Regions from separate parts of the Stenotrophomonas sp. YJH_SMC_91 genome, predicted to be linked through region 2. Evidence: predicted binding sites of a transcription regulator. Region 2 holds the regulator's gene; the other holds the start of a gene.
The links. The regulator FliA, encoded in region 2, starts transcription of late flagellar genes. The targets are predictions, from matches to a motif close to TAAAGTTTNNCNNNCNNNGGCCGATAA.

Region 1: a site for FliA is predicted at 10,931-10,957, ahead of AC5P5X_RS01740 (methyl-accepting chemotaxis protein). Genes of this name have one in related genera too.

Annotation. Positions count from the first base shown of each region.
Region 1 covers NZ_JCAFRT010000001.1:392,248-408,299, forward strand. Annotated here, with positions in the region: gene pbpC (penicillin-binding protein 1C) at 1-472, shown strand, start outside; gene AC5P5X_RS01680 (ferritin-like domain-containing protein) at 545-1,120, opposite strand; gene AC5P5X_RS01685 (peroxiredoxin) at 1,150-1,632, opposite strand; gene AC5P5X_RS01690 (DnaJ C-terminal domain-containing protein) at 1,893-2,786, shown strand; gene pilH (twitching motility response regulator PilH) at 2,875-3,246, opposite strand; gene AC5P5X_RS01700 (YhdH/YhfP family quinone oxidoreductase) at 3,335-4,330, opposite strand; gene hflK (FtsH protease activity modulator HflK) at 4,484-5,617, shown strand; gene hflC (protease modulator HflC) at 5,614-6,477, shown strand; gene AC5P5X_RS01715 (DUF2065 domain-containing protein) at 6,545-6,730, shown strand; gene AC5P5X_RS01720 (adenylosuccinate synthase) at 7,102-8,394, shown strand; gene AC5P5X_RS01725 (hypothetical protein) at 8,512-9,174, shown strand; gene AC5P5X_RS01730 (M23 family metallopeptidase) at 9,110-9,787, opposite strand; gene AC5P5X_RS01735 (L,D-transpeptidase family protein) at 9,792-10,754, opposite strand; gene AC5P5X_RS01740 (methyl-accepting chemotaxis protein) at 10,987-13,113, shown strand; gene AC5P5X_RS01745 (hypothetical protein) at 13,203-13,493, opposite strand; gene AC5P5X_RS01750 (hypothetical protein) at 13,508-14,020, opposite strand; gene AC5P5X_RS01755 (alpha/beta fold hydrolase) at 14,188-14,928, shown strand; gene AC5P5X_RS01760 (hypothetical protein) at 14,938-15,426, opposite strand; gene AC5P5X_RS01765 (catalase) at 15,449-16,052, opposite strand, start outside.
Region 2 covers NZ_JCAFRT010000023.1:43,487-59,538, forward strand. Annotated here, with positions in the region: gene AC5P5X_RS19510 (CocE/NonD family hydrolase) at 1-603, shown strand, start outside; gene flhB (flagellar biosynthesis protein FlhB) at 688-1,818, shown strand; gene flhA (flagellar biosynthesis protein FlhA) at 1,863-3,923, shown strand; gene flhF (flagellar biosynthesis GTPase FlhF) at 4,069-5,691, shown strand; gene AC5P5X_RS19530 (MinD/ParA family ATP-binding protein) at 5,678-6,565, shown strand; gene AC5P5X_RS19535 (RNA polymerase sigma factor FliA) at 6,562-7,305, shown strand; gene cheY (chemotaxis response regulator CheY) at 7,363-7,755, shown strand; gene AC5P5X_RS19545 (protein phosphatase CheZ) at 7,755-8,360, shown strand; gene AC5P5X_RS19550 (chemotaxis protein CheA) at 8,363-10,192, shown strand; gene AC5P5X_RS19555 (flagellar motor protein) at 10,294-11,034, shown strand; gene motD (flagellar motor protein MotD) at 11,036-12,052, shown strand; gene AC5P5X_RS19565 (ParA family protein) at 12,057-12,839, shown strand; gene AC5P5X_RS19570 (chemotaxis protein CheW) at 12,836-14,050, shown strand; gene AC5P5X_RS19575 (STAS domain-containing protein) at 14,337-14,645, shown strand; gene AC5P5X_RS19580 (response regulator) at 14,642-15,007, shown strand; gene AC5P5X_RS19585 (chemotaxis protein CheA) at 15,053-16,052, shown strand, end outside.

The DNA of each region.
Region 1 (16,052 bases), on a different contig from region 2:
ACGGCGCTGGCAACCGGGTCGGCAGCGCTACCTTGCCGATGCGCGTACCGGTCTGCGCGTGTCAGCCGATTGCCGCTTGCCGCACGAAGAAGTCGCGCGCGAGATCGCGCGCTGGCCAGCGTTGCTGTCGCCGTGGCTGTCCAAGGCCACGCGCGAAGCCTCGCAGCTGCCGGCGCTGTCGCCGGACTGCCGTGATGATGGCCGCGAGGCCAGCGTTGCGCTGCACATCGATGGGCTCAACGATGGCGCCACGCTGGCGCGCGCGCCGAATTCGGAACATGGCGTACGCCTGCAGCTGCGCGCGCTGGGCAGCGAGCAGGCGGTGGACTGGTTGCTCGATGGACGCTGGATCGCACAGACGCGCGGTGCGCAGCTGATGCAGCGCGAGTTCGCCGAGCCGGGCGCGCACACCTTGACCGCGCTGGCGGCCGATGGCGCTTGGACACAGGTAAGGTTCAACGTCCTGCGGTAGGTGCCAACCTTGGTTGGCACGCGATGAATGCGCCCACCAGGGTGGGCATCTACCAAGGCGTATGCGGGGCCGCTATTCCCCGATCCACCCATCCAGCAGGTCGGCGAACTCGTCGGCGTGCTCTTCTTCCTGCGCCAGGATCTCTTCAAGGATGCGCTTGGTGGTGGTATCGCGGTCACCGATGAAGTTGATCATCTCGCGATAGCTGTCGATGGCGATGCGCTCGGCCACCAGGTTCTCGCGCACCATGTCGCGCAGGTCGCTGCCTTCCTTGTATTCGGCGTGCGAACGCGCGGTCAGCGTATCCGGATTGAGGTCGGGCTCGCCGCCCAGCTGGACGATGCGCTCGGCCAGCTTGCCGGCGTGCGCCTGTTCCTGCTGTGCATGTTCCAGGAACTCGGCCTTGACCGCGTCGGCCAGCATGCCCTTGGCCATGAAGTAGTGCCGGTAGTAGCGCAGAACGCAGACGTACTCGGTGGCCAGTGCGTCGTTGAGCAGCTTGATCACCACCTCGCGGTCAGCGCTGTAGCTGTCTGTGATCGCGCCGTCTTCGAGGTTGCGCCGGGCGCGCTCGCGCAGCGTTGCGCGAGCGCTGATGCCAGGAACGTTCGCGGCGGGCTTGCTGGCTTTGGCTGGCTTGCTGGACATGGCTGGCCGTTTCCTTCTGCGGTGGGGAATCAGGTGGGGAGATGCTCCAGCACGTACTCGGCCGAAGACACTTCGAACTGGCCGGGCTGTTCAACCCAGGCCTCTCGAACTACGCCGTCGTCGACGTACAGGGCAAAACGACGCGAGCGGATTCCCATGCCCGACGCGCTCGCATCAAGCTCCAGACCCAGGGCGCGGGTCAGCTCGGCATTGCCGTCGGACAGCATCAGAAGGCCGTCGGGCACGCTCTGGTCGGCGGCCCAGGCCTTCATCACGAACGGGTCGTTGACGGCCATGCAGTAGACGTCGATGCCGCGCTGGCGGAAGGCCTCGAACTTTTCGACGTAGCCGGGAAGGTGACGTGCCGAGCACGTCGGGGTGAACGCGCCGGGCACGGCGAACAGCACCACCTTGCGCGCATCGAACAACGAATGCGTATCAAGCGTTTCAATGCCCTCGCGGATGCGCTTGAGGGTCACTTCCGGAATGCGGTCGCCGACATGGATGGTCATGGGAACTCCTTGCTGGGGCAGGCTAGTGGGCCGGATGGGACAGGGGCGTCAAGACATTGGAAACCCGGTGTGCAGGCCCCATCTTCCGGCTTTGTGGCAGGGGCTTCCAGCCACAGCGTGGCGCACGGGGATGGCAGCCGCATTGCGCAGGATCAGTCGGCCTCACCGGGGCCGCACGAGGGGCGGCGTAGCCTCGCAGGCGCGTAGAATGAACCCGGGGCGGCGCCACCGGCGCGGCCGAAGCGAATCGAGGTAGCTGGATGGAATTCAAGGATTACTACGCCACCCTGGGGGTGGAACCGAGCGCGGGCGAGGCGGAGATCAAGACCGCCTACCGCCGGCTGGCACGCAAGTACCACCCGGACGTCAGCAAGGAGGCTGGGGCCGAAGACAAGTTCAAGGCGGTCAACGAGGCCTACGAGGCGCTGCGTGATCCGGAAAAGCGCGCGGCCTACGACCAGCTGCGCGCGCAGGGCTATCGCCCGGGCGAGGAGTTCAACGTGCCGCCGAACTACGGCGGCGCCGGTGGTTTCAATTTCGAGGAAGTGTTCGGTGGCGGCGGCCCCAACGGCGGCTTCAGCGACTTCTTCGAAAGCCTGTTCGCGCGCCAGCGCGGTGGAGCGGGCGCGGGGGCCGGTCCGGGCTTCAGCAGCCAGGGCCATGCGCCCAACCGCGATACCCGCGCCAAGCTGTCGGTGCCACTGGAAGCGGCCTACAGCGGCGACAGCCTGCGCATCACCGTCAACGGCAAGCAGCTGGACGTGCGCGTGCCCAAGGGCATCCGCCCGGGCCAGGTGATCCGCCTGGCAGGGCAGGGCAACCATGGCGGCAACCTGCTGCTGGAAGTGGAATACGCCGCCCACCCGCAGTTCGAGGTCGATGGCCGCAACATCCTCTATACGCTGCCGCTCACGCCGTGGCAGGCCGCGCTGGGCACCAGCATCAGCGTGCCGACCCTGGGCGGCGCGGTGGAACTGAAGATTCCGGCCGATTCCGATGCCGGCCGCAAGCTGCGCCTGCGCGGGCGTGGCCTGCCGGGCAACCCGGATGGCGACCAGATCGTCGAGATCGAGATCGTGGCCCCGGCTGCGACCGATGAGGCGCAGAAGAAGGCGTACCGCAATCTGGCCAAGGCGTTCGGCGAGACCATTTGAAGGTACTGCCGGCCGCTGGCCGGCAACTTCATTGCCCTGGACGGTGATGCGTGGTTGCCGGCCAGCGGCCGGCACTACCGCGCGCGTCTCAGCCCTGGCCCGCGAACACGCGCTCCAGCACCTCGGACAGCTCGTCCTCCGAGAACGGCTTGGTGATGTAAGCCTTGGCGCCCTGGCGCATGCCCCACATGCGGTCGGTGTCCTGGTCCTTGGTGGTCACCAGGATCACCGGGATATGCCGGGTCGCCTCGTCGCGGGCGAGGGTACGGGTGGCCTGGAAGCCGTTGAGGTTGGGCATCACCACGTCCATCAGGACCAGGTCGGGCAGCTCGGCCTTGGCGGTTTCGACCCCGGCGGCGCCATCGGTGGCGGTCAGGATCTGGTGCCCGAGCTTTTCGACGATGCGCTGTATCCCCAACAGCTGCGACGGTGAGTCGTCGACGATCAGAATGCGTGCCATGTTGTTCCCCATGTAATGCCCGCAGTGTAGTGCGGGCCCATTACCGGCGGGAGGGCCGCGTCTGCCGTCCGTCGCCTGCCTGCGACGTTCAGTCGATCCGCACCACGGTACGACCCAGCGAACCGCCCGCCAGCATCCGTTCGAATACGGCAGGAAGGCCATCGAGGCCGACTTCGGCGGTGCAGATGCGGTCCAGGTGATGCGGCTTCCAGTCACTCCCCAGCCGCGACCACACTTCCTCACGCAGTCCGCGTGGCGCATTGGCCGAGGACACGCCCAGCAGCGAGACACCGCGCAGGATGAACGGCATCACCGTCATGTCCAGCGTCGGACTGGCAGCCAGGCCGGCACTGACCACGCTGCCGTAGGGCACGGTCTGCGCCAGCAGGCTGGCCAGCATGTCGCCTCCGGCATTATCGAGGCCACCCCCGAAGCGGGCCGACTGCAGCGCGCCGGTGTCGGCCAGCGCGTCGCGCGGCAGTACCTCGGTGGCGCCGATGCTGCGCAGGAATCCTGCCTGGTCCGGCTTGCCGCTGACCGCGTGCACGCTGTAGCCGGCACGGCTGAAGATGGACAGCGCCAGCGCACCGACACCGCCGCTGGCACCGGTGACCGCCAGCGGGCCGAGTTCCGGGGTCTGGCGGTTGTCCTGCATGCGCAGCAGGGCCAGCGCCGCAGTGAAGCCGGCGGTGCCCAGCACCATCGCCTCGCGTGGGGTCAGCCCGGCCGGCTGGGCGATCACCGCGCGCGATTCCAGCCGCACGTACTGGCTGTAGCCGCCGTCGCGGGTCTCGCTGAGGCCGCAGCCGGTGGCCAGCACCGCGTCGCCTTCACGCCAGTCCGGGTCGGTGCTGGCGACCACGGTGCCGGCCACATCGATGCCGCCCACCAGCGGGAAGCGGCGCAGGATCTTCCCTTTTCCAGTACCGGCCAGCGCGTCCTTGTAGTTGACCGAGGACCAGTGGGCGCGGATCAGCACCTGGCCGGGGTTGAGGTCGTCGACCCCGAGCCGGACCAGGCCGCTGCGGTAGCCGGCGTCGTCGTTTTCGATGCGGAAGGCGGTGAACGGGGTGGTGGGGGCCATCGGCGTTGCCTGACTTCGAGGAAAACGCCACCTTACCCCGTTGCCCCCCTTTCGATCCTGCCGATCCGCCCCATCTTGTATGATCGGTGATGGTTTCACGGCTGGCGGTGCGGGAAGGGCCCGCGCCGCAGCCCAAATCTTGATGGAGCGTGCATGGCCTGGAATACACCCGGCGGCAACAAGGGCGGACAAGGCCCCGAGGACAATCGACGCGGGCCGTTCGGGTCACGCGGCGGTGGCAATGGTGGTGGCTGGGGCGGGTTGCCCGGGCCGCTGAAGGACCTGTTCGACGGCGGCATCGTGCGTTGGGTGGTGGCAGCCGTGGTGCTGCTGGTGCTGTTCTCCAGCTTCCAGCTGATCGGCGAACAGCAGCGTGGCGTGGTGCTGCGCTTCGGCCAGTTCTCGCGCATCCTGCAGCCCGGCCCGAACTTCAAGCTGCCGTGGCCGATCGAATCGGTCACCAAGGTCAACGCCACCGAGATCAAGACGTTCTCGATCCAGGTGCCGGTGCTGACCCGCGACGAGAACATCGTCAACGTCTCGCTGAACGTCCAGTACCGCATCGACGACCCGCAGCAGTACCTGTTCGGCACCGTCGATGCCAACCAGGTGCTGGAGCAGTCGGCGCAGAGCGCCGTACGCGAGGAAGTCGGCCGCGCTGATCTCAACGCCGTGCTGAACAACCGTGGCCCGCTGGCCGTGGCCGCCGAGGAGCGCCTGCAGGCGCTGCTGAAGGCGTTCAAGACCGGCCTGACCGTGACCGGCCTGACCCTGCAGGATGCCCGTCCGCCGGAAGAAGTGAAGCCGGCTTTCGACGAGGTCAACGGTGCCCAGCAGGTCAAGGAACGCCTGATCAACGAAGCCCAGGCCTACGCCGCCAAGGTCGTGCCGGAAGCCCGGGGCCAGGCCTCGCGCGCCCGTACCACCGCTGAAGGCTACAAGCAGGCCGTGGTGTCCAAGGCCGAGGGTGACGCGCAGCGCTTCAGCCTGTTGCAGGCCCAGTACAAGGACGCCCCGGAAGTGACCCGCAAGCGCCTGTGGCTGGAGACCGTGCAGCAGGTACTGAGCGAGAACCGCAAGGTGATCGGTGGCGATGGCCGCCAGCTGATCTACGTGCCGATGACCGGCGATACCCGTCCGAGCACGTCGGCTCCGGCCGCAGTGGCCAACCCGGACGTGGTGATGCCGTCGCTGCCGGGTGCAGCGACGGAAGCTTCCCGTGATCCGGGCCGGCCGGTGGGCCGCCCGACCGGGCGACCGAGCGGCCGTGAGGAGGGCAGCCGATGAAGAGTCCTATCTGGATCGCCGTGATCGTGGCGGTGGTGCTGGGCCTGCTCGGCTCGGTGTACGTGGTCCGTGAGGACCAGACCGCCATGGTGCTGAACCTGGGCAAGGTGGTGCGTTCGGACATCAAGCCGGGGCTGCACTTCAAGGTGCCGGTGGTGGAAACGGTGAAGGTCTTCGACCGCCGCTTCCAGGTGCTCGACACCGCGCCGGCGCGCTACTTCACCGCCGAGCAGAAGGACGTCAGCGTCGACTTCTTCGCCATCGGCTACATCTCCAACGTGGGTGACTACTTCCGTGCCACCGGCGGCGATCCGCGCATCGCCAACGCCCGCCTGGCACCGATCATCACCGACTCGCTGCGCAACCAGATCAACTCGCGCACCCTGCAGCAGCTGGTCTCCGGCGACCGCAGCGAGCTGATCGCCGAGCAGCTGAAGGGGATCAACGAGGCGGTGGCCGGCCTGGGCATGCAGATGATCGACCTGCGCATCAAGCAGGTGGACCTGCCGACCGACAGCCAGGTGATCAACGATGTGTACGAGCGCATGCGTGCCCAGCGTAAGCAGGAAGCCGCAAAGCTGCGCGCGGAGGGCGAGGAGCAGTCGCTGACCATCCGCGCCCAGGCCGACCGTGACAGCACCGTGCTGATCGCCGAGGCCGAGCGTGATGCCCAGCGCCTGCGCGGTGAAGGCGATGCCGAGGCGGCGCGCATCTACGGCAAGGCCGGCTCGGCCGATCCGTCGTTCTATGCGTTCTACCGCAGCCTGGAGGCCTACCGTGGCTCCATGACCGACGGCAACGGCGTGATCGTGCTCGACAAGAACGACCCGTTCCTGCAGTACCTGAAGAACGACCGCTGAGGTCGCAGGGCAGTACCCCACGGGGCCCGGCCAGATGCCGGGCCCCGTGCTTTTTCCGGAGTCCCCCATGAAAGATCTGTTTGCCGCTGTCTGCCTGGTCGCGGTGCTGGAAGGCCTGTTCCTGTTCGTCGCACCGTTCGCCTGGAAGCGCATGGCCGAACGTCTGCTGGACCTGCCCAGCTCGGCCCTGCGCAGCTTCGGTGGGCTGGTGCTGCTGGCCGGCCTGAGCCTGCTGTGGTGGGCCCGCCACTGAAAGGGTAGTGCCGGCCGCTGGCCGGCAACCCGGGATTGCCGGCCAGCGGCCGGCACTACCGCCTGCGTTCACATGCATGGCCCGGCTCTGGTGGATGCCAACCTTGGTTGGCGTTGCCGGCCAGCGGCCGGCACTACCGGGCGGGGCGGCTGACCGGCCGGTAAAGCCGCCCGTCGGAAAGGTGGCACCCGACCCCGGAAACCCGGATAATGCACAAAAGCCGGACGGGCCTCCCCGTTCGGCTTTTTCCGTGTCTGGGCCTTCCATCGCCGGCCGCTCCCCGTTTGGAGCCGCCTTGCAGGTGCTGGCCAGCCCCGCCACGGTTTACCCGTCCGCGGCCCCGATGGCCGCAACAAATCGAGGAGCCCGTCATGGGTCAGTCTGTCGTAGTGTTGGGTGCCCAGTGGGGCGATGAAGGCAAGGGCAAGATCGTCGATCTGCTCACTGAGGAAATCGGCGCCGTCGTGCGCTTCCAGGGCGGCCACAACGCCGGCCACACCCTGGTCATCAACGGCAAGAAGACCGTCCTGCACCTGATCCCGTCGGGCATCCTGCGTGACGACGCGCTGTGCCTGATCGGCAACGGCGTGGTGATCTCGCCGGCCGCGCTGCAGAAGGAAATCGCCGAGCTGGAAGCCTCCGGCGTGGAAGTGCGGTCGCGCCTGAAGATCTCCCCGGCCGCGCCGCTGATCATGCCGTACCACATCGCCCTGGACCAGGCGCGCGAGCGCGCTGCCGGTGGCAAGGCGATCGGCACCACCGGCCGTGGCATCGGCCCGGCCTACGAAGACAAGGTGGCGCGTCGCGGCATCCGCATCGCCGACCTGCATTACCCGAAGCAGCTGGAAGAGCTGCTGCGCACCGCGCTGGATTACCACAACTTCGTGCTGACCAAGTATCTGAACACCGATGCGGTCGACTTCCAGAAGACCTTCGACGAAGCGCTGGCCTTCGGCGAATACGTGCAGCCGATGAAGTCCGACGTGGCCGGCATCCTGCACGACCTGCGCAAGCAGGGTAAGCGCGTGCTGTTCGAAGGCGCACAGGGCGCGCTGCTGGACATCGACCACGGCACCTACCCGTACGTCACCAGCTCCAACACCACCGTCGGTGGCGCGCTGGCCGGTTCCGGCGTCGGCGCCGATTCGATCGACTACGTGCTGGGCATCGCCAAGGCCTACGCCACCCGCGTCGGCGGTGGCCCGTTCCCGACCGAGCTGGACGACGAAGTCGGCCAGGGCATCCGTGACCGCGGCGCCGAGTACGGTGCGTCGACCGGCCGTCCGCGTCGTTGCGGCTGGATGGACATCGTCGCGCTGAAGCGTGCCGTGGCCATCAACGGCATCAGCGGCCTGTGCATCACCAAGCTGGACGTGCTGGACGGCATGGAAAAGCTGAAGGTCTGCATCGCCTACGAATACAACGGCAAGCGCACCGAGTACGCGCCGCTGGACGCGCAGGGCTGGGAAGAGTGCACGCCGGTGTACCTGGAGTTCCCGGGCTGGAGCGAGAACACCCACGGCATCACCAACTGGGACGACCTGCCGCCGGCTGCGCGCGCCTACCTGCGTTCGCTGGAAGAGCTGGCCGGCTGCCCGATCAGCATCGTCTCCACCGGCCCGGACCGCGACCACACCATGGTCCTGCAGGATCCGTTTGCCTGAGATAACGCCGGGCGCTGCCCGGCGTAGGTGACATGAAAAGCCCCGCGCAAGCGGGGCTTTTTCGTTACTGTGTCGCCAGGGCCAGCGGGGAAGCAAAGCGATGACCAGGACGTCAGCGTGAAGGGCGAAACGGTCGTGCGGATCACCCTGTGGGTGTTGTGGAGCCTGTGGGGCATCGCCTGCCTGGTACTGGTGCTGGGCGCGGCAGCCAATACCCTGGCTTCGCGCACGCAGACGGTGCCGTTGGTGCTGAGCCCTGGCGCAACCGCCCAGATCACCGTCTACCGCCTCATCGATGATCAACTGCGGCTGCGCCTGCGCTATGCCGCGGACGGTACGGACGCTGACCCCGAGGTGCTGCTGCGCATCGAAACTCCGACCGATCATGGAGACTTCCGCGCAGGGGAGCGTTCGGGAGTGGCCGGACAGGGCATCAATCGTGGGCTGGCTTCGGTTGAGTCCAGCGGCCTCATGGCGTCCTACTTCGGCTATGGTCGCGGCGATGCATTGCCACGCGGCCGCTCATGGGTGCGGCTAACCGTGCTGGAGGTGGACCCGGCGCTGGCCGATCGCGCGGCCACCGTCGAGCTGCAGCCGCCACTGGACCTGTTGAAGCTGACTGACCTGGATTATGTCTGGTTGTGGCCGTTCTTCTTCTGGAAAGTGGCGGCACTGCTCCTGCTGATTCCAGGAGCTGCCTTGGCGGTGTTCACGTTCACTTTGCGGCGCTGGCAGCACCGGGCTTCGAAGCAGGCGGATTCAGCAGTGGATACGGATTGATCGATTCCCCCTTCCACCACTGCTTCTCCGGCCCCAGCACGTGCACTTCAAAGTGCAGATGCGGAGCCTCAGCGCTGGCGTTGCCGGTACTGCCCACGTAACCGATCACCTCCCCGCGCCTGATCACCTGCTTTTCGGTCAGGCCGTCGGCATAGCGCTGCAGGTGCGCGTAGTAGTAGCACCAGCGTCCGCTGGGCTCGAACTGGTAGACCGTCAGTCCACCGCGCTCGCTGTCGAACAGTTTTTCCACCGTGCCATCGGCCACTGCCAGCACCGGCGTACCGGCATCGGCCATGATGTCGATGGCATCGTGCACGCGGCCTTCGCTGCGCGCATCGGTGAACGTGTCGCGCAGCTGGGAGGCCAGGACGCCCTGTACCGGCAGCAGCAGACCCGACGGCGCATCCGCAGTCCGCGCGGCTGACGGTGCGGTGGCGGCGGGGGCAGGGGCCGTGTCGAGCGGCGCTAGGGATCCCTTGGCCGGCGACACAGCTGCTGCCGGTTGTGCTTCCGGCAGCGAGGCGGCTACCGGCTCGCCTGCATCGCGGCGCAGCCACCAGCCTGCCCCCAGTCCCAGCAGAACACCCAGCACGATCAGCTGCGAAAGACGCATCCGCTCACTCCTGCATCACCACGGGGACGGAGGTATCCACCGCATCGGCCACGCGCAGCGCATCCCAGTTGGTCATGCGCACGCAACCATGTGACTCGGTCTTGCCGACATGGCCGGGCTCGGGCGTGCCATGCAGGCCGTAGTGTGGCTTGGACAGGTCGATCCAGACCCGGCCGACCGGATTGTTCGGGCCCGGCGGCAGTGTCGCCTTCTTTTCGCCCTTGCGCGCATCCCAGAACAGCTTGGGGTTGTAGTGGAACGGCGGGTCGCGATACACGCCCAGGATCTTCCATTCGCCAATCGGCAGCGGATCATGCTGGCTGCCGGAGGAAACCGGCACCTGAGCGATCACCTTGCCCTGCGCATCCAGCAGCTGCAGGCTGGAATCGGACTTGTCGACGACCACCTTGGCCGCCTTCGGCAGCGGCGATGGTGCGACATTGGGCACCTGGATGCGGTTGCCCGCCTTGCTCAGATCCACGCCCGGATTGAGCAGCTTCAACAGCTCAGGGGATGCGTGGAAGCGTTCGCCCAGCGACTCTTCGACGTTGTTGAAGCCCAGCGATTTCAGTTTGGCCTGTGCGGCGGGGCCCTTTGGCACCGCCTGGAACGGCCCGGCGACATCCTCGCCGGTCAGCGTGTAGCTGGCCAGGGGGGGGACCGTATCGGCCCGCAGGGCCTGCCAGGTCGCGTCGTCCAGTTCACCGGTGACGGTCAGGCCGTGCGCCGCCTGGAAACCCGACACCGCGCGCCGCTGGTTGCTGCCCACTTCACCGTCGATCTGGCCGGGCGAGAAATTCGCACGATCCAGCAGCACCTGGGCATGCAGGGCGGAACGTGCTGCGGTGTCCGGTCCGGCCTTCTCGGCAATGGGGGCGGGCAGTCCAGGGGGCGGTGCCTGCGCGAACGCCGGCGATGCCAGCAGCGAGAGAGCGAGCAGGGTGGATCGGTACACGGGTAATGGCATTGGGAACTCCAGCAGATGACGCCACCACCTTGCCTGCAGGCCGCGCCGAGCCACCGTGAAAGAGATCTGACGTCTGCATGAGCAGTCGGGTCGTTGCGCCACCGTCCCCGCGCGGGTGCCGCCGGCCAAGGGCTCACCAAGGTGAATGGTGCCCCACGCCATTGGCGGTTGGCGATCAAGATTGCCTGGCGGGCCGCCGATAACGCCACATCCCCCCGTTTTGGATGTACCGATGAACTACTTGAGGAATGTCAGGGTTGCCTGGCGTCTTGGGCTGGGCTTTGGCCTGTTGCTGCTGTTGGTTGCGGCCGTGGTGGCCACCGGCGCCACCGCCAGTGTCGTGCAGAAGCGCGCGATGCAGCAGGTGGTCGATGTCAGCGTGGCCAAAGTGCGCCTGCTCTCGCAGATGCTCGATGCCAACAACCAGATGATGGTCGTTCGCCGCGAGATGCTGATCCGCCAGGGCGATGACCGTGGCCATGATGAGCAGCGCATCGCCGATCTGGTCAAGCGCTATGAGGCCAGTTGGACGGCCTACCAGGCGCTGCCCAGCGACGCCGAGGGCAAGGCCATTGCCGAAACCATCGCCGCCAAGCGTGCCATCGCGCGTCCGCTCAACAAGCAGACCAGCGAACTGATGGAGCAGGGCGACTACCCGGGCGCCGTGGCGCTGACCCTGGGCCCGGTGCAGGAAGCCGCCAACGGCTGGAACAAGGCGCTGTCCGATGGCGTGGACTTCGAGGAGAAGGAAAGCCGTGAGGCGGCCGCCGAGGCGATCCGCTTGGGCGAGCGCAGCCTGCTGCAGCTGCTGGTGCTGGGCGGCGTCGCGCTGCTGGTGGGCATCGGTGCCTCGGTGATGATCGGCCGCAGCCTGACCGGCCCGCTGGCCCGCGCGGTGAACCTGGCCGAGCGCCTGTCCAGGGGCCAGCTGGATCAGGAGTTCCGCCTCGGCGGCCGTGACGAACTGACCCAGTTGGGCGAGGCGATGGCCAGCGTGCGCCAGAGTGTGCAGGCGGCGATCGGCGCGCAGCTGCAGATGGCCGAACAGCACGAGGCCGGTGCGATCCGCTACCGCATGGACGCCAGCGCCTTCCCCGGCGATTTCGGCCGCATGGTGCAGGCCACCAACAGCCTGGTCGAATCGCACGTGCAGGTGGAACTGCTGATGGCCGAAGTGATGCAGCGCTATGCCATCGGTGACCTCAGCCGCGACCTGCCGGACTACCCGGGCGAGAAGGGCACGCTGACCCGCACTCTGGCCGCAGTGAAGCAGAGCCTGATGGCGATCAACGCGCAGATCGATGCACTGGCCCGGGCCGCGCGCGCCGGTGATTTCAGCATGCGTGGCGATGCCGCTGCGTTCCAGTTCCAGTTCAAGGCGATGGTCGAGCACCTCAACGGCATGATGGCCAGTTCGCAGGCCAGCATAGCTGATGTCTCCGACGTGCTACGCGCGATCTCGCACGGCGACCTGACTGCACGCATGGACGGCGAGTACGACGGTGTATTCGCCCGCATGCGTGACGACGCCAACACCACCACCGCGCAGCTGACCGGCATCGTGCGTGGCATCCAGGTTGCCGCCGACAGCATCAACAACGCGGCGCAGGAACTGGCCGCCGGCAACAACGACCTGTCGCGCCGCACCGAGCAGCAGGCCGCCAACCTGGAAGAAGCCGCCGCATCGATGGAGGAACTGACCTCGACTGTGCGCCAGAATGCCGAGCTCGCTCGTCAGGCCGACAGTGAAGCGCATGCCGCCGGTGCCGCCGTACGCGAAACCGAGCAGGCGATGGCGCAGATGGCGTCGGTGATGGGTGAGATCGATCAGTCCTCGGCACGCATCTCGGAAATCTCCACCGTGATCGACGGCATCGCGTTCCAGACCAACATCCTGGCGCTGAATGCTGCGGTTGAAGCCGCGCGTGCAGGTGAGCAGGGCCGTGGTTTTGCCGTGGTCGCCAGCGAGGTACGCACGCTCGCACAGCGTGCCGGTGTCGCCGCCAAGGAAATCAAGGAGCTGATCGAAGACGCCGCTGCCAAGGTGAAGAGCGGCCTGGCGGTGACCGTTGAATCGGAAGCCGCGATCGCCCGCGTGGCCCAGGCCAGCTCGCGCACCACGCAGCTGATGAGCGACATCGCAGCGGCCAGCAAGGAACAGGCCGCCGGTATCGAGCAGGTCAACCAGGTGGTGGTGCAGATGGACCAGGTGACCCAGCAGAACGCTGCGCTGGTGGAAGAAGCCACTGCCGCCAGCCGCGCGCTGGAAGAACAGGCGCATGCGTTGACCACGTCGGTGGCGGTGTTCAAGGTGGAGCAGGGCGCGCGCATGCCCATCGTGCCTGCGCAGGCGGCGTAAGCAACCTGCGACTGGATGTTGGATGACGCCCTGCATGCGATGCCCCGCATGCAGGGCACCGCATGCACGCAACCGGTCGGTGCCGCTGGCTAGCGGCCGCCCGCGGCGCGTTCGATCAGCCAGCCGGCTGCGTACAGCAACAGCAGTGTTGGCGGAACCAGTACTGCATACGCGGTCGACCAGGGTTTGCCGTACAGCAGGCTGCCTGCGCCGATGGCATCGAGTGCAGCAGACTGCAGGGTGATGGGGAGCGACATCAGGATATAGGCCCCCTTCGGGTCCGCATCCGACTGCGCGCCGTGAACCAGCCATGCGGTCAACAGCAGGTAGACCACGCAAAGCGCAAGACCGGTCCAGCTCAGTAATCGCCGCATCTTCATCCGCACGCCTCCGTTCAACGGACGTCGAAGTGAGCCTGCAGAGGCAGGCTCACATTCCGCAGCAGATCCCTGACCACCACCTGCGCAGTCCACGTGCCTTTCGGATCACTGGCCTCGGCCACGAACTTCAGGTGCAGGTTGGTCATGTACAACAGGGTTGGCGGGCCGGGCAGGGCAGCGGTGAAACAGGGAACATCGCGTTCGTCGATGCTGGTACTGCCGTCCGGGCGCAGCATGCGCAGATCGCAGTGCACCTTGGGTACGCGGTTCTCATCTAGTTGCGGGTTGGACAGGAATGTCAGCAGGAACAATTCACCGCCCGGGTGGACTTCGTCGGCCTGGGTAAAACCGGGAGTGGTCTCTGGTGGGGTTTCCCACTTGGCCCGCCAGTCGGCATCGGAGGTGACCAGCAGCGATGCCGCAAAGCCACCGCTGGATTTCATGGCATCGGTCTCCGGCATCGCCTTGCCTGCCCCGTTTATCCAGCCATCGCTGGCGGAACTGTTCAGTGGCAGCATCATGGCCATCATGGCCAGCGCGTAGGTCCATCGCATCAGAGGCTCTCCTTGGCAGCCGCGTCCCGCAGCAGAGCGGGGAGTATCGCTCAACCTTGACCGGCAAAGCAGCAGGAGAGCCGGAGCGAAGGTTCCGCTGCCTGCCGATGTGGGCGATGCTTGCCAGCAAAGGAGGTGACATGGGAATCGGGCGCGAGGAAAAGCCGGGCTGTGATTCAGCATCACCCACGCCGCAGCACGTGCTGATGCTGCCCGGGCTGGATGGCTCCGGCAGGCTGTCGATCCCGTTTCTGTCAGCACTCCAGGCTCATGGGCTGACGACGCAGGCGATTACGCTGCCTGCGCAGGGAGGGCAGGATCACGCCACGCTGGCCCAACGGCTGTGGTCGCAGCTGCCCGGCCATCCCTTCATCCTGCTTGCCGAGTCCTTCTCGGGCCCGTTGGCGGTTGAACTGGCCACGCGACAGCCCGCCGGGCTGCGCGGACTGGTGCTTGCCGCGACCTTTGCGCGTCGACCGGTGCCATTGCCGGCAGCCAGCGCAGCCCTGCTGACGCCGGCCTGGCCTCTGCCTCCCGTGGCGTTGCTGGCGCGCCTGCTGCTGGGGCGGTGGCGCACCCGCGAGCACCTGTCGATGCTGCGCGATGCGCTGGCCCGGATTCCGGCGGCCACATTGCGGCAACGCGCCGCAGCGACCCTGCGCGTCGACATACGCGCATTGCTGCCGGCAATCGACGTGCCGACGCTGTGCCTGCACGCGTGCCATGACCGCCTGCTGTGGCCGCCCAGCGTGGCAGAACTGCAGGCCCTTTTGCCGGATGCCCGGCATGTTTCGCTGGAAGGGCCGCATCTGCTGCTGCAGGCACGCGCTGACGCAGCCGCAGCCGAAGTTGCCGCGTGGATGAGGACGCTGTCGCCCTGATCGAAGGACTCAGCCGCGCGCGCGGATACGCGCGGCCTTCTTCGCCGCCACCTTGCGCACGGTCTTCTTCGCCGCACGTGTCTTCGCCGCCTTCTTCGCTGCAGCACTGCGCGAGGCGGCTGTACCGGCCTTCTTGGCCGCTGTCTTCTTTGCGGTTTTCTTTGTGGCTGTCTTGCGAGCCGGTGCCTTCTTTGCCGCCTTCCTGGCTGTCGTCTTCTTCGCAGGTGCCTTCTTCGCCGCCGTCGCCTTGGTCGTGGCCTTCTTTGTGCCCGACTTCCTGGCAGGCGCCTTCTTGGCAGCCTTCTTGCTGGTCGCCTTCTTCGTACCCTTGCGCGCGCTGCCGCTACGCTTGCCACCACCATCCTGCTTGTTCACGGTCGCCCAGGCAATGCGCTCGGCCGTGCCTTCGCTGGCACCGCGCTCGCGCTCGCTTTCCTCGATGTGCTCGGCCTGGCGCTTCTGTTTATCGGAATATGCGGATTTGTCACCACGGGGCATGACAGTTCTCCTGTTGTTGTAGTCAGGCCAGCAGGCGCAGCTTGGGTTCGCGCGCCCACTGGCGGGTGGCGGCCGCCGCCAGGAATGCCTTGGCGTCTTCCGCTTCGACGATGCCGGCGTCGTTGCCGACCCTTGCCGCCTTCAGCAGCGCCTGGCCGCCCGCGTCGCTGGCGATGGCCTTCAGGTGCGCCCACGCCTGGCTGACGAATTCGATAGCTGCACTCTCTTTCGACAAGGCCTTCGCCGCTTCCGGGCTGAGCACCACGGCTACTGCATCGAACACGGCCGACGGGGTGCCCGCCAGTTGCCCATCCGCCGCCTGCAGCGCGCCATCGCTGAGCGTGGCGCCACCCACTCTGGGGGCGACCAGCTTCACATCCGCACCTGCTTTCCTGGCTGCCTTGCTCAGGCTGGCAATGATCCGGGCATCAGAACCCTCATCGAACAGGATGCCGATGCAGCGCCCTTGCAGGGTGGGTTTGTTGCGACCGATCACCCGCACTTCGGGGGCGGGGGGCATGTCCCGCACTGGGGTAGCGGTCGGCGCCGGGTCGGGCAGTGCAGGCAACGCCAGACCATCGGCCACGCGCTGCGCCAGTGAGTCATCGATGTTGCGCAGGTGACTG
Region 2 (16,052 bases):
GCTTCGCCCGATGGCTACCACCGCCTGCAGGAACAGCCGCCAGCGCCGGGCCAGCTGGAGCAGACCGTGGACATGGCCGACCGCAACGAAATGCGGCACGGCTACTACCCGTTCCCCATCGTCGCAGCACAGGATGAAGCCGACACCGCGCTGGCCTATGTCTCGGAACCCTTCACCGGACCGATGGATCTGGTGGGCAGCTTCTCCGGCGACCTGAAGGTGCGGATCAACAAGCGCGACTTCGATTTCACCGTCACCCTGTACGAGCTGATGGCCGATGGACACCGGATGCAGCTGTCCTATTACATGGGCCGGGCCAGCCACGTGCGTGACCCGGGCACGCGCCAGTTGCTGCAGCCCGGCCAATGGACCCACCTGCCCTTCGATCGCACGCGCATGGTCGCCCGCCGCCTGGCTGCCGGCAGCCGCCTGCTGGTGAAGGTGGATGTGCTGAAGGACGCCATGCACCAGGTCAACCACGGCAGCGGCCGCGATGTCAGCGACGAATCGGCCGCTGATGCGGGCACCCCGCTGCAGGTGGATTGGCACAGCGACAGTGTTCTGACGATTCCCCTGCGCCCCGCCAGCGACTCCCTACAGTAGATCCATACCATGCGTGGATAGGCAACGGCCCATCACGGAACACTTCTTGCACGCACCCCGGCATCCCCTGCCGCAGTGCCCGTGATGTCCGAGAACGAATCCGCCGGCGAAAAGACCGAACAACCTACCGAAAAACGCCTGCGCGACGCCCGTGAACAAGGCAACCTGCCGCGCTCGCGCGAACTTGGCACCGCCGCCGTGTTCGGTGCCGGCGTGCTGGCGATGATGGCCATGAGCGGCTCGATCGGCCGTGGCGCCAGTGCCTGGATGAAGCACGCGCTCAGCCCGGAACAGGGCCTGCGGCAGAACCCGAAGGAACTGTTCGGCCACTTCGGCGACCTGCTGCTGCAGTTCATGCTGGTGATCGCACCGCTGGTGCTGGTCTGCCTGCTGGCCAGCTTCGTCGCCCCGTTGGTGATGGGCGGCCTGCGCTGGTCGCAGAAGGCGTTGCTGCCCGACATCAACCGCATGAACCCGATGAGCGGGCTCAAGCGCCTCTATGGCCCCGAGGCCATTGCCGAGTTCACCAAATCGCTGCTGCGCGTGGCGTTCGTCGGTGTGGCCGCCGGACTGGTGGTCTGGACCGGCTTCGACACCCTGCGCGGGCTGATCCACCACCCGCTGGAGACCGCCATCACCGACGGGCTCGGCTTCACCCTGCGCCTGCTGCTGGCCACCGCCGGCGCGATGCTGGTGCTGGCCGCCATCGATGCGCCGTACCAGCGCTGGAACTGGATGCGCAAGCTGAAGATGACCCGTGAAGAGCTGCGCCGGGAAATGAAGGAGAGCGAGGGCAGCCCCGAGGTGAAGGGCCGCATCCGCCAGCTGCAGCAGCAGATGGCCAACCGCCGGATGATGGAGGCGGTACCCACCGCCGACGTGGTGGTGGTCAACCCGACGCACTACGCGGTGGCCCTGAAGTACGAGGGTGGGACCATGAATGCTCCCACCGTGGTCGCCCTGGGCGTGGACGAAACCGCCCTGCGCATCCGTGAGGTGGCCGACGGCAACAAGGTCGCGATCGTCTCCGCCCCGCCTTTGGCACGCGCCTTGTATCGGGAAGGCCAACTCGGAAAGGAAATCCCCGTGAGACTGTATTCGGCCGTCGCCCAGGTCCTGTCCTACGTCTACCAGCTGCGCGCCTGGCGCACTGGCCCGATGCCGGACGCCCCGCACATCCAGGTGGATGAATTCGGCAAGGGGGGCCGCCCGTGAGCGCCCAGCCCTCCACCGGCTTCAACACCCGCCGCGCCCTGGAAATGATCCGCCAGGGCCTTGGCGCACCGCTGATCGTGCTGGCCCTGCTGGCCATGGTCGTGGTCCCGCTGGCCGCGCCGGTGCTCGATGCGCTGTTCACCTTCAACATCGCCATCTCGCTGATGGTGCTGCTGGCGGTGGTCTACGTGAAGCGCCCGCTGGACTTCACCATCTTCCCGATCGTGCTGCTGATCACCACCATGCTGCGGCTGGCGCTGAACGTGGCCTCCACCCGCGTGATCCTGCTCAACGGCCAGAACGGCCACGACGCCGCCGGCAAGGTCATCGCCGCCTTCGGCGAATTCGTGATCGGCGGCAACTATGCGGTAGGCATCGTGGTGTTCGCGATCCTGACCATCATCAACTTCGTGGTCATCACCAAGGGCGCCGGCCGCGTTTCGGAAGTGACCGCGCGCTTCATCCTCGACGCGATGCCCGGCAAGCAGATGGCGATCGACGCCGACCTCAACGCCGGTTTGCTGACGCGTGAAGAAGCCAAGCTGCGCCGCGAGGAAGTGCGCGAGGAAGCCGACTTCTACGGCGCGATGGACGGCGCCAGCAAGTTCATCCGCGGTGACGCCATCGCCGGCATCCTGATCCTGTTCATCAACATGCTCGGCGGCCTGGCCGTGGGCGTGTTGCAGCATGGCATGCCGTTCGGCGAAGCCGCTGCCACCTACACCCTGCTGTCCATCGGTGACGGCCTGGTGGCGCAGCTGCCGGCCCTGCTGGTCTCCAGCGCGGTGGCGATGCTGGTGACCCGCGCCTCGCGCTCGCAGGACATGGCCCAGGCGATGACCGGCCAGGTGTTCGGCCAGTACCGCGCGCTGGCGATCACCGCCGGCATCATCGGCGTGGTCGGCCTGGTGCCGGGCATGCCCAACGTCGCTTTCCTGACGCTGGCCGCTATCCTCGGCTTCATCGCCTGGAAGGTCTACCGCAAGGGCAAGGCCGCAGCCACCGACCCGGCAGCCGCCGGCAATGACGCGGCCGCACTCAACGCACTCGGCCGCCCGGCGGCACCTGCGCCGACCGCCGAACTGAGCTGGGACGAGCTGCGCCCGGTCGATCCGCTGGGCCTTGAGGTCGGCTACCGGCTGATCCCGCTGGTGGACAGCAACCAGGGCGGCGAACTGATGGCGCGCATCAAGGGCGTGCGCCGCAAGCTGACCCAGGACGTCGGCTTCCTGATTCCCTCGGTGCACATCCGCGACAACCTGGAACTGCCGGCCAACGGCTACCGCGTGCTGGTGCATGGCGTGCCAGTGGCCACCGCCGAGATCCACCCGGACCGCGAACTGGCGCTGGACCCGGGCAGCGCGCTGGGCACCCTGGAGGGCATTGCCGGCAAGGATCCCGCGTTCGGCCTGGATGCCACCTGGATCCAGCCGCACCAGCGTGCCCAGGCTGAAACGCTGGGCTACACCGTGGTCGACCCGGCCACCGTGGTGGCCACCCACCTCTCGCACCTGATCCGCGAACATGCGCCGGAACTGCTCGGCCACGAGGAAGTGCAGCACCTGCTGGCCAACCTGGCCAAGAGCGCGCCCAAGCTCGTCGAAGATCTGACGCCGAAGGCGCTGCCGCTGTCGGCAGTGGTGCGCGTGCTGCAGAACCTGCTGGTCGAGCGCATCCCGATCCGACAGCTGCGCAAGATCGCCGAAGCGCTGGTCGAACACGCGCCCAGCAGCCAGGACCCGGCGGTGCTGACCGCTGCCGTGCGCACCGCGCTGGGCCGCTTCATCGTGCAGGAGATCGCCGGAATGTCGGCGGAGCTGCCGGTGTTCACCCTCAACCCGCAATTGGAACGTGTCTTGCAGGAGTCCACGCAGGGCAACGGCGCCGCGCTGGAACCCGGACTCGCAGAGCGACTGCACCAGAGCCTGGCCGAATGTGTCAGCAAGCAGGAAGCGCGAAACGAGCCGGCGGTCGTGCTGGTACCGGGCCCGGTGCGCGCCGCGCTGGCGCGCCTGGTCCGCCACAGCGTTCCGTCGTTGTCGGTCCTGGCCTACAGCGAGGTGCCGGAGGACAAGCGCCTGAAGCTGGTCGGAACGATCAGCTGACGCCGCCCACCGATGCGCCAGAAAACAGACACCACCTTCGAACCAACGCAACAGACAGATACCAAGGGGAACCCGCACCGTGCAGACCACCGACCACCCGAGTTCTCCGACCGCCACCCCGCCGTCTTCGTCCCGTGACCACAGCATGAAAATCAAACGATTCGTCGCCGCCGACATGCGCTCGGCCATGAACCTGGTGCGCAAGGAACATGGTCCTGACGCCGTGATCCTGTCCAACCGCCGGATCGAGGAAGGCGTCGAGATCGTCGCCGCGGCCAACTACGACGAGAGCGCCGTGCAGCGTGCACTGGAAGCCTCGCGCCGTGATGTCGCACCGCCGCCGGCACCCAAGCCGCGCACCGCTGCTGACGCGGTGATCGCCGCGGTCACCCGCCGCCGCAGCGCTGCCCCGGCGCCGGAGCCGGTGGCCGCCACCACCTCGGCCGTGGCCGCCCTCGCCCGTGCGGCCGTGGGTGCCACCGGCCGCACCTTGGACAGCGCCGACGAGATCGTGCCGACCCGCGGCAGCACCGGCTTCGCAGCCACCCTGGCGCGCGCCGCCGTCAACGAACCGGCGCTGCCCGAACAGATCTTCGCCCCGTTCGCCGAGGCCATCGTCGCACCGGGCCCGGCCGTCACCGCGCCGGCCAACCGCGCCCGCTTCCAGATCGACCCGCCGCACGACACGCATCACGAAAGCGTGCCCCCCGCCGTGCAGCCGCCGCCGCTGCCGGGCGCTGCCATGGCCGATGTCCAGCCTGACATCGCCGCCAGCGAAACGGCAGCGCTCGAAGCCGCCGGCGAAGCCAGCCCGGCCCCCATGCTGGCCCCGGCACCGACGCTGACCGTGGTTGCCCAGGACGACGCCGAGATCCGCCAGCTGCGCCAGGAAGTGGCCGGCATGCGCCAGGTGATCGAGCGCGAGATGAACCGCTTCACCGACGAGCGCCTGCGTGGCAGCCCGGTGCGCGCCACCGCGCTGGACCTGATGGACGAGTACGGTTTCGACGCCGGGCTGGCCCGCGACGTGGCCATGCAGATCCCGCTGGAGACCGAAGCCCATCGTGGCCGCGGCCTGATGCTGGGGCTGATCTCGCGCAAGCTGCCGATCGCCCCGGTCGACCCGCTGGAAGAAGGCGGCGTGATCGCCCTGGTCGGCCCGACCGGCGCCGGCAAGACCACCACCATCGCCAAGCTGGCCTCGCGCTTCGCCGAGAAGCATGCGCCGCGCGACGTGGCCCTGGTGACCACCGACACCACCCGCATCGGCGCCCGCGAGCAGCTGTACGGCTACGGCCGCCAGCTCGGCATCGCGGTGCACGAGGCCAACAGCGGCACCGACCTGGACCAGCTGCTGGAACGCCTGAAGGACTACAAGCTGGTGCTGATCGACACCGCCGGGCTGGGCCCGCGCGACCGCGCGCTGGCCGCGCAGCTGCAGTGGCTGCGCGCCGCCCGCCAGGTACGCACCCTGCTGGTGCTGCCGGCCAACACCAGCTTCGGCGACATGGACGAGGTGGTCCGCCGCTTCGGCGCCGCCAACCTGCAGGGCCTGGTGTTGAGCAAGCTGGACGAGACGGGCCGCTTCGGCAACGCCCTGTCAGTGGCCGTGGACCACGCCCTGCCGATCACCTGGGTGACCGATGGCCAGGACGTTCCGGACGACCTGCACCGGGCCAGTGCAGCCAATCTTGTACTTCGCCTTGAAGATTTGCGCCGAGCGGCCGATATGCCCTGCAACCCGGAGTTGAACCATGCCGTCGCGTGAGTACGCCAAGCTGACCAAGACCTTCCCGCTGTCGGCCACCCGCAGCGAGCCGCTCGGCCCTGTGCGCACCATTGCCGTCACTGGCGGCAAGGGCGGCGTGGGCAAGACGAATGTGTCCGCCAACCTGGCGGTGGCACTGGCCGGGATGGGCAAGCGCACGCTGCTGCTGGACGCCGACCTGGGCCTGGCCAACATCGACGTGATCCTGGGGCTGAACCCGACCTTCACGCTGGCCGACCTGGTCGCCGGCCGCTGCTCGCTGGACGACGTCATCGTCGAAGGCCCGAACGGCGTGCTGGTGGTGCCGGCCGCGTCCGGCCGCCGGCACATGGCCGAGCTGGCCCCGGCCGAGCACGTCGGCCTGGTCAACGTGTTCTCCGAGCTGGAACGCGAACTGGACATCATGGTGGTGGACACCGCCGCAGGCATCACCGACGGCGTGCTGACCTTCTGCCAGGCCGCGCAGGACACCGTGGTGGTGGTCTGTGACGAGCCGGCCTCGATCACCGACGCCTACGCGCTGATCAAGGTGCTGTCGCGCGAACGCGGCGTGGACCGCATCCAGGTAGTGGCCAACATGGTGCGCGACCCCAACGAGGGCCGCGTGCTGTACGAAAAGCTGACCCGCGTCTGCGAGAAGTTCCTCGCCGATGTCTCGCTGAACTACCTGGGCTGCGTGCCGCAGGACGACTGGCTGCGCCTGTCGGTGCAGCGCCAGCAGCCGGTGGTGAAGGCCTACCCGTCCAGCCCGGCCGCGCTGGCGATCACCGAGATCGCGCGTCGCACCGCACGCTGGCAGGCGCCGACCGAACCGCGTGGCGGCGTCGAGTTCTTCCTCGAGCGCATCCTCAAGCAGCGCGGGGTGGCCGCATGAAAGGCGCAGCCCAGTACAGGGAAGTCCAGCGCTCGGCGGCCAACGAGGTCATCGCCCAGCATTCGGACCTGGTGCGGCGCATCGCCCACCACCTGGCCGCGCGGTTGCCGGCCAGCGTTGAAGTGGACGACCTGATCCAGGCCGGCATGATGGGCCTGATCGAAGCGTCGCGCAGCTACGACGCCGACCAGGGCGCCTCGTTCGAGACCTATGCCTCGATCCGCATCCGCGGTTCGATGATCGACGAGATCCGCCGTGGCGACTGGGTGCCGCGCTCGGTGCACCGCCGTGCACGCGATGCCGCCGCCACCATCCGCCGCCTGGAACAGAGCAGCGGCCGCGCCGCCAGCGCCACCGAAGTGGCCGCAGCGATGGAGATGCCGCTGCCCGAATACCTGCGGTTGATGGAAGACGCCGCACGTGGCCAGGTGCTGAGCCTGGAGTCGCGCATCGAGGACCAGGGCGAGCTGGACACCGTCGCCCAGGGCGGCCCGACCCCGCAGCAGGTGCTGGAGCGTGGTGAGTTCGGCCGCGAGCTGGGCAAGGCCATCGGCCACCTGCCCGAGCGCGAACAGCTGGTGCTCTCGCTCTACTACGAGCAGGAACTGAACCTGAAGGAGATCGGCGCGGTGCTCGGCGTGAGCGAGTCGCGGGTCTGCCAGATCCACGGCCAGGCGGTGCTGCGCCTGCGTGGCCGGCTCAAGATTTTCGAGGCGGCGGACGCCGGCCTGGAAGAATGAACATGCCCGAGGCGGCTGCCCCCGGCCGCCCGGAATGAACAACAAAGGAACTCTGCTTTGAACAAGAACATGCGCATCCTGATCGTCGATGACTTCTCGACCATGCGTCGGATCGTCAAGAACCTGCTGGGCGATCTGGGCTTCACCAATACCGCCGAAGCCGAGGACGGGCATGCCGCGCTGTCGCTGCTGCAGAGCCAGCCGTTCGATTTCGTGGTCACCGACTGGAACATGCCGGTGATGACCGGCATCGAGCTGCTGAAGGCGATCCGTGCCGATGCCAAGCTGAAGACCCTGCCAGTGCTGATGGTCACCGCCGAAGCCAAGCGCGAACAGATCATAGAAGCCGCCCAGAACGGCGTGAACGGCTACATCATCAAGCCGTTCACTGCGCAGACGCTGGAAGAGAAGCTCGGCAAGATCTTCGAACGCCTGGCGGCCAGCGCCTGATGGATACCACGGTCGACAAGAGCGCCCTCGCCCTGCGCCTGCAGGAAGCCCTGGACGCACTCGAGTCCGGTGACGAGGCCGCCTGGCGGCAGCGCATCGACGGACTGGTCGCGCTGCGTACGCAGCCGATGATGAGCGGCCTCTCGCGGCTGGCCCGCGAGCTGGGGCAGGCACTGGGTGAGCTGCCGACCGTGCCCAGCGAGGCCGGTGAGCTGGACGACGCCTGCGCACGCCTGGACCACGTGGTGGCCATGACCGAACAGGCCACGCACCGCACCCTGGACCTGGCCGAGGAATGCCGCAGCCTGACCGAACAGCTGCGCGCTGAAGGCCTGCAGCCTGGCCAGGACGCGCAGCTCGAGCGCATCCGCCACAACCTGACCGAGATCGCCCTGACCCAGAGCTACCAGGACCTGACCGGGCAGATCATCCGTCGCGTGGTCGGCATCGTCCGCCGCGTGCACGAGGGCTTCGGCGCACTCGGCCTGCCGCCGGAACAGCATCGCACCGACCCGGAACTGGCCGGGCCGGCACTGAAGGGACTGGACCGCCACGCGGTCTCGCAGAACGACGCCGACGACCTGTTGTCGGATCTGGGGCTGTAAGCATGAGCGCGGTATCCGACGACATCACTGCCGATTTCATCATCGAGGCACAGGAAATCCTGGATCGCCTGGGCGAACAGCTGGTGTCGCTGGAGCAGGCACCGCAGGACACCGAGCAGCTCAACGCGGTGTTCCGTGGATACCACACGCTCAAGGGCGGTGCCGGCTTCCTTGGCGTCACCGCGATGGTCGAACTGTGCCACGCCGCTGAAGAGGCCCTGGGCATCGCGCGTGCCGGGCAGGCGGTGCTGCAGGCCCACCACTTCGACGCCGCCCAGCAATCGCTGGACTACCTGCAGTCGATGCTGGACGCCGTGTCCTCCGGCACCGAGCCAGGCTATGCGCCGCCGGACCTGATCGCGCAGTTCGACATGAACGGTGGCACTGCCGCGCCGGTCGCTGCGGCCGCCCCTGCGGCAGCTGGCAGCGACCTGATCACCGACGACGAATTCGAGGCCCTGCTCGACCAGCTGCATGGCGGCAACGCACCGACCGCGGTCGCGCCGGCCAGGAAGGCCGACGACGGCCTGATCAGCGAAGACGAGTTCGAAGCGCTGCTGGACCAGCTGCACGGCGGCGCTGCGCCAGGCGCGAAGCCTGCTGCCACCGTCGCGGCAGCACCTGCCGCTGCAACGCGCCCGGCGCCCGTACCGGCGCCCGTCGCCAAGCCGGCGGCCAAGCCGATGGCCGAGGCCGAGCACACCGTGCGCGTGGACACCAAGCGCCTGGATGCGATCGTCAACCTGATCGGCGAACTGGTGCTTTCCCGCAACCGCCTGAAGACCCTGCGTGCACGCCTGCGCGACGAGGAGCTGGACCGCGCCGTATCGACGCTGGACATCGCCACTGCCCGCCTGCAGTCGGCGGTGATGCGTACCCGCATGCAGCCGGTGGGCAAGGTGTTCTCGCGCTTCCCCAAGGTCGCCCGCGACGTCGCCCGCTCGCTGAAGAAGGAAGTGGACCTGGAGCTGGTCGGCGCCGAGACCGAACTCGACCGCAACCTGGTCGAAGCACTGGCCGATCCGCTGGTGCACCTGGTCCGCAACGCCATCGACCATGGCGTGGAAATGCCCGACCTGCGCGAAGCACAAGGCAAGCCCCGGATGGGCCATGTACGCCTCTCAGCGCAGCAGGAAGGCGACTACGTCAGCATCGAGGTGCAGGACGATGGCGCCGGCATCGACCCGGAGAAGCTGCGCGCGAAGGCGCGTGAGAAAGGCCTGATCGATCCGGAAGCCGCCGCCCGCCTGAGCAGCGAGGAATGCCTGCACCTGGTGTTCCTGCCCGGCTTCTCGACCAAGCAGCAGGTCACCGACATCTCCGGCCGTGGCGTCGGCATGGACGTGGTGCAGTCGCGCATCCGCGAACTGAGCGGCCAGATCCAGATCCAGTCGGAACTGGGTCGTGGCAGCCGCTTCCTGATCCGCGTGCCGCTCACCCTCGCGATCCTGCCGACCCTGCTGGTGCAGGCCGGCGAGGACGTCTACGCGCTACCGCTGGCACGCGTGATGGAAGTGCTGCACGCGCCGCGCACCTCGCTGGGCTGGTTCGATGGCCGCGCCGTGCTTGATCGCCGCTCGCACACCCTGCCGCTGGTCGACCTGCGCCAGTGGCTGGATGTGACGCCGGCCGCGTCAACCCTGCTGACCATCGTGGTGCTGCAGGCCGGCGAAGCGCGCTTCGGCCTGGTCGTGGACCAGGTGCGCGGGCGCGAGGAAGTGGTCATCAAGCCACTGCCAAAAGCCCTGCGCGGCCTGCGCGGTTATGCCGGTGCAACGTTGATCGGCGATGGTCGCATGGCACTGATCCTGGACGTGGACGGCATACGCTGAACGCCGCCGGGCATGGCCCGGCGACCCGAAAACTGTGACTACCGTCTGTACGCATTCTCCCGGTGTCTCAAGTCCCATTCATACAAGCCGATACCGGAACCATGGATAGACTCAGCCTCATTGGACTCTTTCTCGCCCTGGCCTCGCTGGTCGGTGGCAGCATCCTCAAGGGCGCTGGCCTGGCGTCGTTGTGGTCGCCTGCGGCGTTCGTGATCGTCATCGTCGGTACCGTTGCCGCGATCCTGCTTCACACCTCGCCGGCGGTGTTCAAGCATGCGTTCAAGATCGTGCGCTGGGTCGTGCGCCCGCCGCACAGCGATCGCCGCGAACTGATCCAGCAGATCGTCGAGTGGAGCAACATCGCCCGCCGCCAGGGCCTGCTGGGCCTGGAATCGCAGGTGGAAGCGCAGCAGGACCCGTTCCTGCGCAAGGGCCTGCAGCTGCTGGTGGACGGCGTTGAACCCGAATCGATGCGTCACATGCTGGAGATCGAACTGGGCAGCCAGGAGCACCAGGACCAGGCCGGTGCCAAGGTCTTCGAAGCGATGGGCATCTACGCGCCCACGCTCGGCATCATCGGTGCCGTGCTCGGCCTGATCGCGGTGATGAAGAACCTGGCCGACCCGAGCAAACTCGGCCACGGCATCGCCGCCGCGTTCACCGCCACCATCTACGGCATCGCCTCGGCCAATCTGCTGTTCCTGCCGATCGCCGCCAAGCTCAAGAGTGTGATCTCGCACAACACCCGCGACCGCGAAATGGTCATCGAAGGCCTGATTTCGATCGCCCAGGGCGAGAACCCGCGCAACATCGAAACCAACCTCTCCGGCTTCCTGCACTGACATGGCCCGCCGCAAGCACCACGAAGAGCACGCCAACCATGAAGCATGGGCGATCCCCTATGCCGACCTGATGACGTTGCTGCTCGCCTTCTTCGTGGTCATGTACGCGATCTCCTCGGTCAACGAGGGCAAGTACCGGATCATGGCCGACGCGCTCACCGATGCCTTCGGCGGCGCACCGCGCACCATCAATCCGGTGCAGGTGGGTAACAAGCAGGTGCAGGGTGGCGGCTGGGACAGCCCCTCGGTGATCAAGTCCGGCACCAAGATCGGCCCCTCCGCGCCCGCGCCGTCGCACGACCCGACCCTGCTGCCGTCGATGGCCTCGCAGATGCGCATGCCGGTCTCCGTGCACAACCAGGAACAGATCGTCCGTGCCGAGCGCCAGCTCAACAGCATCGCCGACCGCCTCACCGCCGCGCTGGCACCGCTGATCGACCGCGGCATGATCAGCGTGCGCCGCACCGAGTTGTGGATCGAAGTGGAGATCAACAGCGACATCCTGTTCCCCACCGGCTCGGCCGCGCTGGACGTGCATGCACGGCAGACGCTGGCCAGCCTGGCCGAGGTGCTGCGCGACGTGCCCAACAGCGTGCGCGTGGAGGGCCATACCGACAACGTGCCGATCGCCACGGCCACCTTCCCTTCGAACTGGGAACTGTCGGCCGGACGCGCCGCCAGCGTGGTGCACCTGTTCGCCGACCAGGGCGTGCAGCCATCACGGCTGGCGATGGTTGGCTATGGCCAGTTCCGTCCGCGCGAAGAGAACGACAGCGCGCAGGGGCGCAACCGCAACCGCCGGGTGATGGTCATCATCCTGGCCGACACCTCGCATTCGGTGGATCCGCTTGGCCAGCGCCTCAACGCGGCCACCGGCGCCGTCGACGACAGCACCACCGAACAGGCCGCCGCAACTCCGGCTACCGCCCCCACCTCCCCCATCGCACCGGTGAAGTTGCCGCCGGTGCCGGCTGGCAGCCGCGTCGGCGCCGCCGTTCCCCCGGCAATGAAGGAGTAAACCGATGCGCATCTGGGCAGTCGCCAACCAGAAGGGCGGAGTCGGCAAGACCACCACCACCCTCGCCCTCGGCCGCGGCCTGGCCGCGCTTGGCCATCGCGTGCTGCTGATCGACCTCGATCCGCATGCCTCGCTCAGCCGCGCCTTCGGCGTGCCGGTGGATCCGCCGCCGGCGGGCGTGCTGGAACTGTTCGGCGCCCCGCCGGCCGATCTTTCCAGCCTGTGCCATGCCAGCAGCATCCACGGCCTGGACTACGTCTGCGCGCAGTCGGCGCTGGCCACGCTGGAGCGCCGCAGCGCCAACCAGCCCGGCCTCGGCCTGGCCCTGCAGAACGCACTGGCGCGTCACCAGGGCCAGCACGACTACATCCTGCTGGACTGCGCCCCCACCCTTGGCCTGTTGATGATCAACGCGCTGGCCGCTGCCGACCGCCTGATCATTCCCACCCAGGCCGAGCCGCTGGCCCTGCATGGCCTGGACGGCATGGTCCGCACCGGCGAGATGGTCGAGCGCTCGCGCCGCCGCCCGCTGCCGATCTCGATCCTGCCGACCCTGTTCGACCGCCGCACCCGCGCCGGCAACGAGTCGCTGCGCACGATGCAGGATCGCCATGGCACCCGCGTGTGGGAAGACGCCATTCCGATCGACACCCGCATCAGCAATGCCGCAGGCCTGACCCTGCCCAGCGTTGGTGAGGACTACCCGGGCCGCGGCCTGGCCGCCTATCGCCGCGCACTGAACTGGATCCTCGGTGAGGATGCTCGTGCCCTGGAGCAGGCCGCATGAACAGCACCGGCGTACTGGACGACTACCTGGACGAACTGCTGGGCGAAGCGATCGCCCCGGCGGCCGTCGTGCTGCCAACGCCGGACAGCGCCGCCCCGGCTCCGGACAGCACATCGGAACCGGAACGCGAGCCGACCTGGGATGACCTGCCGGCCGAGGTGATCTACGAAACCGACACCGTCGCCGCGGGCCCTGCCGTGGACAACGCCACGCTCGAAGCCGCCTTCGAGGCGGCCACAACGGCCGAGCGCGAGCCCACCTGGGACGATCTGCCCGCTGAAGTGATCTATGAGACGGACGCTGTTGCCGTTGCCCCGGCACAGGACGACGCAGCACTGGAAGCCGCCTTCGAGGCCGCCGCAATGCCGGTCGCCACTCCAGAGCGCGAACCGACCTGGGATGACCTGCCTGACGAGGTGATCCACGAGACGACCCCGGCCAAGGCCGGCCCGGAGCCCACCTGGGACGACCTGCCCGACGAAGTGATCTACGAGACCGACGCGGCCGACAGCCATCAGCTCGCCCACACTGACAGCCCCGGTCTGCAGGCTGCGTTCGAAGCCGCTGCTGGTGGCGAGGATGTCCCCACGCCGCCACCGGCCGTGGTTGCGCCCCCGGCACCGCGCCCTGCACGCGCGCCCGCCCCGGCCGCGCGTGCTGCCGCCGCGCCGCCGCCCCGCGTTGCCCTGGATGCCCCCGCCACCAACCGTCCCGGTACCTGGCAGGAGCTGCAGGCGCAGGCGCACCAGCCCGCCAGCAGCCCGCACCCGCAGAACCGCCGCGCCGGCGAACGCACCTCGCGCTGGCTGCGCCTGCGCTGCGGGACCCAGGCCTATGCGCTGGAACTGTTGAAGGTCCAGGAGGTCGTGCTACCGGTGCCACTGCTGCCGTTGCGTGGCACCGCGCCGGCCATGCTCGGCATCATGAACCTGCGCGGCCAGGTGGTGCCGGTGATGGACCTCGGCCTGCACCTCGGCGCCGCAGCGGCAGAAGACGATGCCCAGACCCGCATCGTGGTGCTGGAAGAGGACGGCGAGACCATCGGCCTGCGCGTGTCGGCAGTGGAAGATGTCGCCAACCTCACCGATTCACAGATCGAACCCCCGGATACCGCCCGCATCTGCCAGATCTCCAATGATCTGTTCCGCGGCGTCGCCCGGGTCAGCCAGCGCCCGATGATCCTGCTGGACGCCACACGGCTGCTGAGTTGATCTGGAAAAAAGGGGACGGAGGGGATTAAGTCGCAAGTGGCTCGGCGCTTTGCGCCGAAGCGGTGCCTGTCGGGGACGCAAGGAGTTGATCCGTTGGATCAACACCTTGCGTCCCCACTGCGCGGTCGCCGTTGCCGAGGGGGCTGCAGTAGAGCCAGGTCGCTTGCGACTTGATCCCCGCCGTCCCCTTTTCAGCTGCGACCGCATCGACGCACCGCGTCGATTCCTCTAAAGAACCCCGCCGGGGTGCCGTTATGGATCACGGAACCGTTTGTCCGGAGCAACGATGAGCACTGTCGAACTGGGTGAGGATCTCGGCATCGAGAGCAGCACCGAGCTCAAGAACCGCCTCGCCCCGCTGGTGGCGCAGGCAGGCGAGCTGACCCTGGATGCAAGCCAGGTCGCCCGCATCCACACGGCCGCCGTGCAGGTGCTGTGTGCATTCGTGCAGGCCCGCCGCGATGCAGGCCTGGGCACCGGCTTCCACGGTTGCACCGCAACCTTCCGTGACGCCGCACGCCTGCTGGGCGTCACCCAGGCCCTGGGCCTGGACGTAACCCATGACAACCTGAAATCTGTGGAGAACGCTGCATGAGCGCACGTATCTTGGTGGTGGACGATTCGGCGTCGATGCGCCAGATGGTTTCCTTCGCCCTCACCTCGGCCGGTTTTGCCGTCGAAGAAGCCGAAGACGGCGCGGTCGCGCTGGGTCGCGCCAAGGGCCAGCGCTTCAACGCGGTGGTCACCGACGTCAACATGCCGAACATGGACGGCATCGCGCTGATCCGCGAACTGCGCCAGCTGCCGGACTACAAGTTCACCCCGCTGCTGATGCTGACCACCGAATCGGCCGCCGACAAGAAGTCCGAAGGCAAGGCCGCCGGTGCCACCGGTTGGCTGGTCAAGCCGTTCAATCCGGAACAGCTGGTCGCCACCGTGCAGAAAGTGCTGGGCTGATCGCCCCGCACCGCTCCCCTTCTTCGCTTCCGGACCACCACTGCCATGAGCATGGACCTGCAACGCTTCCACGCCACCTTCTTCGAGGAGAGCCGCGAAGGCCTCGACGCGATGGAGGCTGGCCTGCTGGCCCTGGAATCGGGGCAGCAGGACGCGGAGATCATCAATTCGGTGTTCCGCGCCGCCCACTCGATCAAGGGCGGCGCCGGCACCTTCGGCTTCGATGCCATCGCCGGCCTGACCCACGTGCTGGAAACGCTGCTCGATGAGCTGCGTGCCGGCAAGCGGGCCCTGGAAGGCCATGCCGTCGATGCCATGCTGTCCTCGGTGGATGTACTGCGCGCCCTGCTGCGCGAAGCCGAACATGGCCAGGCCGCAGACCCCGCTGCGGTCGCCGCAGTGAAGGCGCGCCTCGAAGCCGTTCTCTCCGGCCAGGCCGCACCGAGCGCGCCGGCCGCTGCCGCAGCCAAGGTGGACGATACGCCGGAAGCCTGGCAGATCGGGTTCACCCCGGCACCCTCGCTGTTCATGAGCGGCAACGACCCGTTGCGCATCATCCGCGAACTGGAACACCTCGGCTCGCTGCAGGTGGCCGCGCGCATGGAACGCCTGCCGGGCTTCGCCCAGCTCGACCCGCTGGAGGCCCACCTGGCGTGGGACCTGGGCCTGGTCGGCAAGGTGCCGCGCAGCAAGATCGAAGACACCTTCGCCTGGGTACTGGACGACTGCGAGCTGGACATCCGTCCGGCAGCGCCGCCGAGCCTGGCAACCCAGGCGCCCGTTGCTGCATCCCCTTCCACACCTGCTGCCGTCGTGCCGGCAGCGCCTGCTGCGCCTGCCGCCGGCGGTGCTGCCACCCAGGAAGCCGAAACGTCGATCCGCGTCAGCGTCGACAAGGTCGATGCGCTGATCAACCTGGTCGGCGAACTGGTCATCACCCAGGCCATGCTCAAGCAGGTCTCGCACGCGCTGGACCCGGTCCACGCCGAGAGCCTGTTCGCCGGCCTGGACCAGCTGGAACGCAACACCCGCGACCTGCAGGAAG